Regions from separate parts of the Salirhabdus salicampi genome, predicted to be linked through region 1. Evidence: riboswitches for the same ligand, from Rfam matches in the RefSeq annotation. Region 1 holds a riboswitch; each other region holds the start of a gene.

Region 1 (3,164 bases):
AAAAGATTACAATTTTTCCGAAGACAGGTAAAGTTTTGCCAAAGGTGGAAACTCAGCAATTTGATAACAATGATTTTCCACAATATGATAAAGTTAGTGAAAAGAGATGCGACAACCGTAAGGAGGATTTTGGAATGGATTTACAATTAAAAGGAAAAAATGTCTTAATTACAGGTGGTTCAAAAGGCATTGGGAAAGGGATAGCAGAAGTCTTTGCAGCAGAGGGGGCAAATGTGGGAATTGCGGCACGTAATGAGGATACGCTTAAACAAACAAAAGAAGAATTAGGGGGAAAAGTAAGCATATATCCGGTGGATATCACTGACGAAACGGAACGAAAGCATTTGATGAAGTCATTTTTATATGATCACAGTACGATTGATGTTCTTGTGAATAATGCAGGAGGAAGCAATGGAAGTACAGTTGTTGAAACGGATATGAATTTGTTTCATGAAGCACTCGAACTAAACTACTTTTCAGCGGTCCATTTGAGTAAACTTGCTGTCGACAATATGAAAGAAGCAGGAAGTGGCTCTATCATTAATATTACGTCTATTTTCGGAAGAGAAAGTGGAGGACGGGCTACATATAATAATGCAAAGGCAGCACTGATAAGTTTTACAAAGTCCTTGGCTGATGAGGCAATCTCTTACGGCGTTCGAGTCAATAGTGTGGCACCGGGAAGCATTTTACATGAAACAGGAAATTGGAAAAAGCGCCTTGAAGAGAACCCAGAAAAAATAAATGCTTTTGTTCAAAATGAAATTCCAGCTGGACGCTTTGGGACGGTTGAAGAGGTGGCAAACGTTGTTACATTTTTAGCCTCAGAAAAGGCTTCATGGATTGTTGGGGTAAGTCTAAACGTAGATGGAGGACAGTCTAGAATGAATTTTTAACGAGGGGAAAGGTATATGGAAAGCTGAACACAAAATTTTTTCATTATTTTCATTATTTTGAGTTGACAGATTTCAAGTTCTAATTTATCCTTGTAAACAATAAAAATTTACAAACGTGATTGAAAACACTAAAGTTAAAAACTTCATAAATGAGTGATCTCTTATCAAGAGAGGTGGAGGGACTGGCCCGATGAAACCCGGCAACCGCCAATGTGATTTCGACGTTGGAAAGGTGCTAATTCCTGAGAAGACATTTGTCTTCTAGAGATAAGAGGAAGGACTAGATTATCCACCCCCTTCCTCGTGAAGGGGGTTTTTCATTTCACTGAAACTTTTCAATCCATAGAGGGGGGATGGAATGTCTGATTTATATGAGTCCAGTCAGTTAAGTATTGGTGAATTTATGTTAGAAAACGGTGAAGCACGAAATTGCACAATTGCTTACGAACGAGTTGGGAAGTGGCCGGCTTCACATGACCAGATTATTGTCATTTGTCATGCCTTAACTGGTAACCAATGGGCATATGGGGAACATCATGACGGTTGGTGGAGCGACTTTATTGGACCTGGGAAAATGATTGATACAAACAAGTATACCGTGTTTACGACAAACGTAATTGGCGGGTGTAATGGTACTGATGTAGAACAGGATACGTTAGGTTATCCGAATATAACGGTTAGAGATATGGTGCGAGCACAAAAACAGTTTTTAGCGAAGTTAGATATTGATCAAGTTTATGCCATTGTTGGGGGTTCCCTTGGGGGAATGCAAGTATGGGAATGGGCAGTTATGGACCCAACGTTTGCAGAAGTGTATGTCCCGCTTGCATCAACTCCTATCTTTTCGGATTATGCTCTCGCATATAATCACATAGCAGAACAAGCGATATTATCTCATCAAAATGAAACGGACTCTAACGGTAAAGGGTTAGAAATTGCTAGAATGATTGGAATGATTACTTATCGGTCACCACAGTTATTTAATAATCGTTTTGAACGCTCACAAGGGGAAGACGATCGGTATGAAGTTCAAAATTACTTAGATTACCAAGGGAATAAATTATTGCAACGATTTGATGAAAACAGTTATGTAACGTTACTTAGAGCGATGAATTCCCATGATATTACACGGGGTCGTGGAAGTTTAGGAGATGTTTTGGCGCGAATACAGGCACCTATTTTAACAGTCTCGTTTAGCCACGATTTGCTGTACCCGCCTAAGGCGATTCATGAAGCAGCGCGACAGTTAGAAAATGCAGGCATAGATGTCCGTTATCATTCTGTCGAAACGGATTTTGGTCATGATGGTTTTCTCGTCGAACCAGAAAAGTGGCAACACGTTGTAAAGGATTTTTTGCTAGCACAAGAAGAGAGGAACCAAGTTGATCAAAGTCGTGTGATTGGGGCCTGGAACGGACCATAAATTGTACTTAGAAAAACGGATGACTTCGGAGAATTCCTACGAAACGAACAACGTAAAGCCAACATTCTTATGCACCGAAAATTCAAATAAGGGAGAGAGGAAAATTTATGACTAAAAAAACGACTCAAGAGGAAGCGACAACCCAATACGCTTTTGAAACACAAGTATTGCATGGAGGGCAAGCACCAGACCCGACAACAGGTTCACGGGCAGTACCCATTTATCAAACAAGTTCTTACGTTTTTTCGAATACAGAACATGCAGCGGGGTTATTTTCTTTAGATGAAGCGGGGAATATTTATTCCCGTATTGGCAACCCAACTGTTGATGTATTAGAAAAACGTATTGCTTTACTCGAAAATGGTGTAGGTGCTTTAGCTACAGCAAGTGGGCAATCAGCCATCACATTATCCATTTTAAGTGTAGCGGAAAGTGGCGATGAGATTCTAGCTGCAACGAATTTATACGGGGGGACGTATAATTTATTCGCTCAAACTTTACCGCGTTATGGTGTGAAAGTGACATTTGTTGATCCAACGGATCCAAACAACTTTCGTGAAAAAATTACCGATAAAACGAAAGCAATTTATGCTGAAACAATCGGTAACCCAAGCTTACATGTGTTGGATATTGAAGCGGTGGCAGATGTTGCCCACGAAGCGGGTATTCCACTAATTGTAGATAACACATTCCCAACCCCTTACTTATGCCGTCCAATCGATCACGGTGCAGATATTGTTGTTCATTCAGGAACAAAATGGTTAGGTGGACACGGAACTTCTATTGCGGGCTTGATTATAGATGGTGGACGTTTTAATTGGGGAAATGGAAAGTTCTCTTCCTTT
Region 2 (3,164 bases), 640 kb from region 1:
TCAAATTCTGCTTTCCATAGTCGATAAACTTTATCTGGTTCCTCGATGGAGAAACCGATTGGAGGTTCAGCAGAAAACGCAAATTGTTCCCAGTCATCTAGCAACCATGTGACTGGTATTTCAAGAATTTTTTCGTTATGCCCACCATCAATCGTATAAGGAACATCATTTCCCATTAAGCTAGAATCGAAGCGGAAATCATATTTTTTCAATAAGCTTGGCGTATGTCGATTTATTTCCCATAAGGGTGCTCGATACCCTTCTGGATAATAGCCCGCATATTTCTTAATTGCTTCTCTACCTTTCACTATAATCTCTTCTTCTTCTTCAAAGGTTAAGTCATCAAGGCGTTCGTGAAAGTAGCCATGATGACCAATTGGATGATTTTTCTCTACTATTCTTTCGATAACAGTCGGATCTATATTAGCTACAGCTCCTGGGACAAAAAAGTTTGCTTTCAGGTCATTCTCGCTTAACAAGGTTAAAATGCGGTTTAATCCAACGGTTCTTCCGTACGTTCCTATAGATAATAGTGACATCCGTGACTTGTTTTTCTCATTGAATGTAAAAGCTGTTTCAGCATCTACATCAAAGGATAAAACGACAGCCATCTGTTTTCCGTTGGGCCATTTCATCATATCCACCTCTTTCCCTATAAATATATAATTGTTTCTATTGGTTACGTTTATGGAATGCTAAAATAGATAGAAATTCATAAACGATGTTTGCCCCTAATTGAGCTGTAATTTCAGCATTATCTAACGCTGGCAAAACCTCAACCAAGTCAAAACCGACATAGTTTAAATCTGGTAAATGACGCACATAGTTCAGACCTTCATAGCTCGTTACACCACCAGGTTCAGGTGTTCCTGTTCCTGGTGCATATGCGGGATCAAAGAAGTCGATATCGAAGGTAAGAAATACGGGCTTCTCTCCTACCGTGCTTTTAATTTGTTCACTTAACTGTTCAGGAGATAAGGAACGAAGCTCGTCTATCGTAATCACATGGAAACCCATATTTATTGCTTCATCTACATCACTTGGATCATATACGGTTCCCCTAAGTCCAATTTGGATTGAAGTAGAGGGGTCAACAATGTGTTCTTCTAATGCTCTTCGAAAAGGTGTACCATGAGTATACTTTTTGCCCCAATAGTTGTCCCAAGTATCACCGTGGGCGTCAAAGTGAACAAGACTTAATGCTCCATACTTTTCGGACAATCCTCTTAGTTCTCCTAAAGTGACAGAGTGGTCACCACCAAGCCCAATGGGAATAATATTATGCCTTGCCAGTGCACTATAAGCAGTTTTCATAATGTCATAGGATTCGTGGATATGACCGGGTATTAGAGGTAAATCACCGTAATCAATGACAGAACAATAATCAAAGGGGTTGAGTTTATGAAAAGCGTTAGAAGGTCTTAGAAGCATAGAAATTTCACGTATTCCGGAAGGTCCGAAGCGGGATCCTGACCGGTAGCTTGCAGCAGTGTCGAAAGGTAATCCTACAATGGCAACATCTATATCCTCATGAGGATCAGTAATATAAGGCAGTTTCATAAAAGTTCTAATGCCAGTGTATCGTGGTGCATCACTATGGTGACTTGGACCATATTTAGGTTCTTTAGCCAATTTTATCCCTCCTGTTTACCCTTAACTATAAGGTAAAACAAGGGTTACACGAATAGACAAAATGTTAAGAATTTTCAATAATTACATTACTAAGTGTCTAAACGGATAGGTGATATGGCACTTTTATGTGCAACCGCCATCAAGGAAGGTAATATTTCCCCGTTATGTATGCTATAATGAAATGAATTAAATAGATTATCCAGAGTGACAGAGAGAACTGGCTCGTTGATGTCACAGCAACCTGCTTTATGTAAGGTGCTCCTACCAGCAAAGCGTCTGCTTTGAATGATAAAACCGGTCAAAAGGACTTCTTTTTGCATTCATGGCAGAAAGAAGTTTTTTTATATTTTCAAAAGGAGTGAGAAGTATGGATTTTCATGTGAGAAATGGAGAAGTCGTACAATTAACGGAGAAAGAGGCAAAACAAGTGAAGCGGAAAGGGGTTTATATTACGGAGTTGACGAAACATATGACACAAGAGGAATTGGAGGCCTTTAAAAAAGAACGTTATGAAAAATTTCTGAAACCAATAATGAATCACAACGAATCACAGCTTAAGGCGGTTCAAAACCGTAAAGAGAAATAAATACGATGAAAAGCCCAGTGAATCTGATTCACTGGGCTATCTTCATATTATTGTCTCACTAAGCCGTGAGGATCAATGACGAATTTTTTCGATGCGCCGCCGTCAAACTGTTGATATCCATTCGGTGCTTCGTCAAGGGAGATTAGGGTAGCATTTACTGCTTTCGCAATTTGTGCGCGGCCGCTTAAAATGGACATCATCAAATCGCGATGGTATTTCATGACCGGCGTTTGCCCGGTGACAAATGTGTGAGCTTTAGCCCAACCAAGTCCGAGACGAATTTTTAATGTTCCTTCTTGAGCATCTTTATCAATTCCACCTGGGTCTCCTGTTACATATAAACCTGGAATCCCAAGACGTCCACCAGCTCTCGTAATTTGCATTGCTGTGTTTAATACCGTTGCGGGAGCTTCACCAGCACCTTCACCGTGTCCACTTGCTTCAAAACCAACCGCATCTACCGCGCAATCGACTTCAGGTACACCTAAAATTTGTTCAATTTGCTCTCCTACATCTGTATGTTCCCGAAGGTTAATCGTCTCACAGCCAAAGCTTCTCGCTTGAGCTAAACGTTCTTCAATTAAGTCACCAACAATAACAACAGATGCACCAAGTAGTTGGGCAGAGTGGGCAGCAGCAAGTCCTACTGGGCCTGCGCCAGCAACATATACTGTGGAACCAGGTTTAACACCAGCGCTTACTGCACCGTGATAACCCGTTGGGAAAATATCAGAGAGCATCGTTAAATCAAGAATTTTCTCCATAGCCAGGTCTTTATCTGGGAACTTCAATAGCTGAAAATCTGCATATGGAACCATGACATATTCAGATTGGCCACCGACCCAGCCACCCATATCTACATAACCGTATGCTGATCCTGGTCGGTCAGGGTTCACATTTTCACAAATGTGAGTATCTTGCTGTTTACAACTACGGCAACGACCAC
Region 3 (3,164 bases), on a different contig from region 1:
ACTATAAAACGTTTGATCTTAAAAAACCAACAAAGGCGAAGTTTATAAGGTTAGTAGCTAACAGTACGCAAGACAATAGTAAAGGTTTTGTACAAGTGGCAGAATTACAAGCCTTTACGAAAAATGGAGCAGCAGTCGAACCTATTGATATTCCACCATCTGAGCCATTTACTGCGAACGGAACAGTTGAGATTGGAAATCCAGGAACAGGAATTGGGTCATTAGGGGGCGTTCCTGCTACGTTAGCTGTTACAGAGAATGAATTTGTTACAACACAGAATCCTAATCCAGCTTCACAAGGTGCAGATGGGTATGTAGTAACCCTTCCGCAACAATACGGTGATGGGTTGCATAACTTTACGTTAAAAGCAAATGATAGTTCCAATGATTTTGATGTATTCTTTTACAATAAAGATTTCGAAGTTATCGGTGGCGTAGCAACTGCATCCGGAAATGAGTCAGGAGTTGTACCGGGAGGAACAAAATACATTTATGTCGGTTTATGGTCTGGTGCGAATGGGGCGTTTGATTTAACGGTTACTAGATCCTATTAGCATCAAAATCTATGACCTTTAGCTAAAATAAAATAGATATTCATTAGGATAGTTAGCCCAAAATAATGGCTAACTATCCTTTTTTGCACAATTAAGTGAAATATTTTAAATGCTTAGTTAATAAAGTAATAAGATTGATTTCACTTTTCCGCTTAATACCATAATATCAGTATGTCCACTTTGTTTGAGCCCGTGCGCAAATCGCGAACCAGTTCTACGGGAGGACTCCCTTTTTTCTGCGTAATTTTGAATTATTTCCCCGGAAATCGAGGGAACTCCCTATTTTTCGTCACATAATTGTTGTTGACATCGGTTGTATTTGAGATATAGTATACTGATAATCTCATATTTATCTCATCATGAGAGGTGAAGAGACTAACCTTGAGAAATAAGGAAAAGTGGTACGACAACCCCACTTAATTTCACAATGTTGGCGGAGATTAAATAAATTACAAAGTTCTTTCTTGTGGTAAAGAGATGTTATTTTTGTTGACAACTACTAACAAAGGGTGCTAAAATCTCTTTTGTGAATCAAATAGAATCATATAAATTTCATATATATTCTCTTATCAAGAGAGGTGGAGGGACTGGCCCTGTGAAGCCCGGCAACCATCAAACAAACGTTTTGTTTGAAAGGTGCCAATTCCTGCAAAGTCATTGACTTTGGCAGATGAGAGAACAGCGAGCGTATACATACGCCTTTCTGTTCTCCTGCGAACAGAAAGGTGTTTTTTTATGAGGAGGTACCAAAATGATTTCTATAAAAAATGTTTCAAAAACATATCAAAGTAATGAATCTGAAGTTTTAGCTGTTGATAATATCAACTTAAATATTAATAAAGGTGAAATTTTTGGTGTAATTGGATTTAGTGGTGCTGGAAAAAGTACGTTTGTCCGGTTACTCAATAGACTAGAAGAGCCGACAAGTGGCGAAATTATCGTTGATAATCAAAGCATAACCACTTTGAGCCCACGAAAATTACGGAAAGAACGCCAAAAAATCGGCATGATTTTCCAACACTTTAATCTCCTTTGGTCTAGAAACGTTTTAGAGAACATTATGTTACCACTTGAGATAGCAGGTACACCAAATCGAGAAGAAAAGGCTCGGGAGTTAATTCAACTGGTTGGACTTTCAGGAAAAGAAAAGTCGTATCCTTCTCAACTAAGTGGTGGGCAAAAACAGCGTGTCGGAATTGCGCGTGCACTGGCGAATGATCCAAAAGTGTTGTTGTGTGATGAGGCTACGTCCGCATTAGATCCACAAACAACAGATGACATACTAGATTTACTCGTTGATATTAATAAAAAATTAGGGTTGACGATTATTTTAATTACCCACGAGATGCATGTCATCCAAAAAATCTGTCATCGTGTAGCTGTTATGGAAAATGGTCAAGTTATCGAACAAGGTAAAGTTTTAGATGTGTTTATGCATCCAAAAGAGAATACTACGAAACGGTTTGTACAACAAGTTATGACACAAGAGCCGAACGACGACACACTAGACACAATTATTAAAGGTTATACATCAGGGAAAGTCTTGAAGTTGCATTTTATCGGCGAAGATACCAATCGTTCCCTCATTAGCCAATTAGCTAAACAATTTGAGGTCGATATTAATATTTTGCAAGGCAACATTAGTCAGACACAAGAAGGGGTTTACGGGTCATTGGTTATTCATATAGACGGACATGAAAAGGATATCGAAGCAGCCTTGGATACGATCACAAGTACATCAGTAGAAATTGAGGTGATATCCGATGTTGAATGATTTATTTCCTAATGTAAATATGGACGATTTATGGACAGCTACTTATGAAACACTATATATGACCGTTTTATCTGTCATTGGAACATTAATTTTAGGTGTTTTACTAGGATTATTATTGTTTTTGACGGCGCGTGGAGGGATTTGGGAAAACCAAATTATCAATTTTATTACTGCAACATTAGTTAATGTTTTTCGCGCGATACCGTTCATTATATTAATACTGCTTCTTTTCCCATTTACAGATTTCTTAATGGGAACGATAAGAGGACCTAAGGCTGCTTTGCCAGCTTTAATCATCGGGGCATCCCCCTTTTATGCCCGCATGGTAGAAATAGCATTAAAGGAGGTGGACAAAGGGGTTATTGAAGCGGCAAAGGCGATGGGAGCAAAATACCGCACGATTATTTTTAAGGTATTGTTACCTGAATCGATGCCAGCCTTAATTTCTGGTCTTACGGTAACAGCGATAGCTTTGATTAGTTACACAGCTATGGCTGGTGTAATAGGAGCTGGTGGTCTAGGAGACTTAGCATACCGTAAAGGCTTCCAAAGATGGGATTTTGATGTTGTATTTGTTTGTACTGTCTTTATTGTTGTTATCGTATTTATCTTCCAATTTATTGGGGATATTACGTCAAGAAAAATAGATAAACGCTAAAGGAGAGAAAATCAATGAAAAAACTATTAACAGTATTATTAACAGCACTATTTGTACTTGCTTTAACTGCTTGTGGGTCATCAGAAGATAATGCAGGGAATGGCAACGAAGGAAACGGTAATGGAAACGAAGAAGAAACAACAACTATCACAGTAGGTGCGACAGCTGTTCCCCATGC
Region 4 (3,164 bases), 150 kb from region 1:
TTCAACTCTTCCTCATTTAGTTGTTGATGTGTCGTAGATGCCGGATGAATAATTAAGGATTTCGCGTCTCCAACGTTTGCTACATGTGACCATAAATGAATGTTATCTATAACACGGCGACCAGTTTCTCGACCTCCCTTTATACCAAAGACTATGATTGAACCTGCGCCTTGATCTAAATACTTTTTCGATAATTCATAGGACGGATGGCTTTCTAACCCAGGATATGATACCCAATCTACAGCATCATGGTCCGCTAAATACTTCGCTATCGTTAACGCATTTTCATTATGACGTTGTACTCTTAAGTGCAGTGTTTCTAAACCTTGCAGCAAAGTAGAAGCATTATCCGGACTTAAGCAAGGTCCAATATCCCGTAGCAATTGAACACGTAATTTCGTTCCAAATGCAGCTCCTTCTACATCAATTCCAAACCGAATATTATGGTAACTACGATCCGGTTCTATAAAACCTGGGAATTTTTCGTTATTCCAATTAAACTTCCCACCGTCTACAACTACACCGCCTATAACTCGACCATGTCCTCCAATCCACTTTGTTGCTGAATGAATAACAACATCTGCACCCCATTCAATTGGTCGACAACCATAAGGTGTCGCGAATGTATTATCAACAATTAACGGAATTTCGTTATCATGGGCAACGTTTGCAACAGCTTCAATATCTAATACATGCAAACTTGGGTTACCAATCGTTTCGGCAAAAACGGCTTTTGTTTTAGGTGTAATAGCACTTCTGAAATTTTCTGGATCTTCCGGGTCAACGAATGTCACATTTATCCCGTATTTCGGTAACGTATTGGCAAATAAATTATATGTTCCTCCATATAAATTTGTAGCTGCTACAATTTCATCACCTGCATGTGCAACATTTAAAATGGACAACGTAATAGCTGCCATACCTGAAGATAAAGCTACAGCATTTGTTCCACCTTCTAGAAGAGCAATCCGCTTTTCAAAGACGTCTACAGTTGGATTCATAATTCTTGTATATATGTTTCCCTGTTCTTGTAATGCAAACAAATTTTGTGCATGTTCTGTATCCCGAAATACATAGGAAGTTGTTTGATAAACCGGAACTGCTCTTGCACCTGTTGTTGGATCGGGTTGTTGTCCCCCATGTAATAACTGTGTTTCACGCCCAAAATGATCTGAATTAGCCATTAAAACCACTCCTTTAATTTTTAGTAAACCAATAAGATTACTCAGATTTATTTTTTTATAAGGCATAGAACCTTATCGTTCACCATTTGTCTCGCATTGGGGTTTATAGTGTCGTGTAAGGTAAAGAAGAAGAGGAAAAACTGAAAAACCCTCTTCATAAGAAGAGGGTCAATATACAGATCCTCCTCTTATCTTTCAGACCTAACGTCTGTAGGAATTGGCACCTTTTCAAGCCGCTGCTTGAAGGTTGCCGGGTTTCATCGGGCCTATCCCTCCACCACTCTCGATAAGAGATTAAATTGTAAATTTATTCTTAATTATGTAATGATTGTTAGGTGAATTATATATTGTAAATTCAAAATTGTCAATAAATTTAGCGTTACATTTTATACTTTTATATATAAGCTATTGTGATATACATTATGCAAAGGATTTTTTTTACAGTTTTCACACATTTTTCGTTAATGGTTTTTTTTTGTTCGTGAAAACTATAATTAGAGTTTAACTAATGGAAGGAGATCAAAACATGTTATCAGCAGACCAAATATCCACCTTCCGTTCCAAACTAATGAAGGCGAAACAGCATATTGAAAAACGTTTAGAAGACAATGACCATTTTGATTTGGAACATGGACATTACCATGATGCTGTGGGCGAATTATCTAGTTATGATAATCACCCAGGCGACGAAGGCAGTGAGTTATACGAGCGTGAGAAGGATATTGCGTTAAATGAACACACAGAGGATGAACTTAGAAGTATAAATAATGCTTTAGAAGCAATAGATAAAGGGACTTATGGTAAGTGTGAAGTATGTGGTAAGGATATCCCGTTGGAACGTTTAGAAGCCATGCCTACAACAACTTACTGTGTCGAGCATACTCCGGAACAATTCATAACCGACCAACGTCCTGTGGAAGAAGATGTGATTGGTCCTCCATTTGGGCGATTTGAATACGACGAAACGGAAGGGGAAGTATTCGATAGTGAAGATTCGTGGCAAGAAGTGGCTAAATGGGGGACGTCCAACTCACCTTCAGACTTTGTTGTTGCACCGGATCATTATAATGAGACATATATTGAGTCTGATGACCCGGTTGGCTATGTAGAGGATTATGAAAATTTTGCTGCAACCGATATTGAAGGGAAAAATGTAAAGGTGTATCCTTCACCTCAACATAAGGAATATGAAGAGGCCCTCGATGAAGAGGGAATGATGACAGTTTTTGGTGATTTAAAGCCTTATGAAATTGACCCCTATACAGAAGAAGAGGCAGAAAAGAACGAAGATAAATCCTCTCCCTAACCGGAGAGGTTTTTTATTGCTTGTTTCACGATTTCTTTTTAAGATAAGTAATAAGGAGTGAAACAAACATGTATAAATTTGGTTATATATTAATGGGGTTATGGCTCATCATCTGCACTATATTAGCGATTTCAGCAGAGAGTGTAGAGTGGTTACTGTTTTTCAATTTCTTTCTGTTCGGTGTTGGATTTTTTCTCGTTTTCTTTATCGTTGTATGGATGATTAACCGTTGGGGGGAATAGTGTTTCGGCCGAAGCACCCCTCTTATGAGACCGGCTTCGCATATACAATATAACGCTGGGGTGCATTGCCGATATAACGAAATGGATAACATGTCGAAATCGTTAAAAGTTCCTCTGGATATGTAGAGCGGATGACAGTTGTATCATCTGCATCGACTACCTCCGTATCAACAATTTTATAGACGAATGACCCATATGAAACATCGATCATGACCTCATCACCGACCCTCAAATCACCTAAACGTTTAAAAACTGTATCTCGATGGCCTGATAACAAAATTTGATTATTTTCACCTGGCATTGATGATGCTGTGTAATAACCAACACCATACTCTAACTGTTCCTCATTTGTTCCTTCAATGATTGGAAGCTCACCCTCGATTGTTGGTAAATAGAGAACACCGAGTACATTGACCGGGAGTTCATCACTGT

Evidence for each region. A riboswitch is a leader RNA that binds a small molecule or an ion and turns the genes downstream of it on or off. The one in region 1 is predicted to bind S-adenosylmethionine.
Region 2: it holds a riboswitch for S-adenosylmethionine, as region 1 does, so the genes downstream of both, NLW78_RS00325 (hypothetical protein) here and NLW78_RS03655 (homoserine O-acetyltransferase family protein) in region 1, are expected to answer to the same signal.
Region 3: it holds a riboswitch for S-adenosylmethionine, as region 1 does, so the genes downstream of both, NLW78_RS12890 (methionine ABC transporter ATP-binding protein) here and NLW78_RS03655 (homoserine O-acetyltransferase family protein) in region 1, are expected to answer to the same signal.
Region 4: it holds a riboswitch for S-adenosylmethionine, as region 1 does, so the genes downstream of both, NLW78_RS02900 (O-acetylhomoserine aminocarboxypropyltransferase/cysteine synthase family protein) here and NLW78_RS03655 (homoserine O-acetyltransferase family protein) in region 1, are expected to answer to the same signal.

Annotation. Positions count from the first base shown of each region.
Region 1 is NZ_JANBWE010000001.1:701,279-704,442, forward strand. Features, by position in the region: gene NLW78_RS03650 (SDR family NAD(P)-dependent oxidoreductase) at 135-896, shown strand; SAM riboswitch class I at 1,055-1,170, shown strand; gene NLW78_RS03655 (homoserine O-acetyltransferase family protein) at 1,255-2,319, shown strand; gene NLW78_RS03660 (PLP-dependent aspartate aminotransferase family protein) at 2,427-3,164, shown strand, end outside.
Region 2 is NZ_JANBWE010000001.1:57,259-60,422, forward strand. Features, by position in the region: gene NLW78_RS00315 (polysaccharide deacetylase family protein) at 1-635, opposite strand, end outside; gene speB (agmatinase) at 673-1,632, opposite strand; SAM riboswitch class I at 1,825-1,927, shown strand; gene NLW78_RS00325 (hypothetical protein) at 2,000-2,218, shown strand; gene fdhA (formaldehyde dehydrogenase, glutathione-independent) at 2,266-3,164, opposite strand, start outside.
Region 3 is NZ_JANBWE010000004.1:195,151-198,314, forward strand. Features, by position in the region: gene NLW78_RS12885 (M36 family metallopeptidase) at 1-554, shown strand, start outside; SAM riboswitch class I at 1,118-1,231, shown strand; gene NLW78_RS12890 (methionine ABC transporter ATP-binding protein) at 1,306-2,328, shown strand; gene NLW78_RS12895 (methionine ABC transporter permease) at 2,318-2,986, shown strand; gene NLW78_RS12900 (MetQ/NlpA family ABC transporter substrate-binding protein) at 3,001-3,164, shown strand, end outside.
Region 4 is NZ_JANBWE010000001.1:550,980-554,143, reverse strand. Features, by position in the region: gene NLW78_RS02900 (O-acetylhomoserine aminocarboxypropyltransferase/cysteine synthase family protein) at 1-1,184, opposite strand, end outside; SAM riboswitch class I at 1,370-1,477, opposite strand; gene NLW78_RS02895 (yteA family sporulation protein) at 1,711-2,490, shown strand; gene NLW78_RS02890 (hypothetical protein) at 2,559-2,732, shown strand; gene srtD (class D sortase, LPxTATN-specific) at 2,755-3,164, opposite strand, start outside.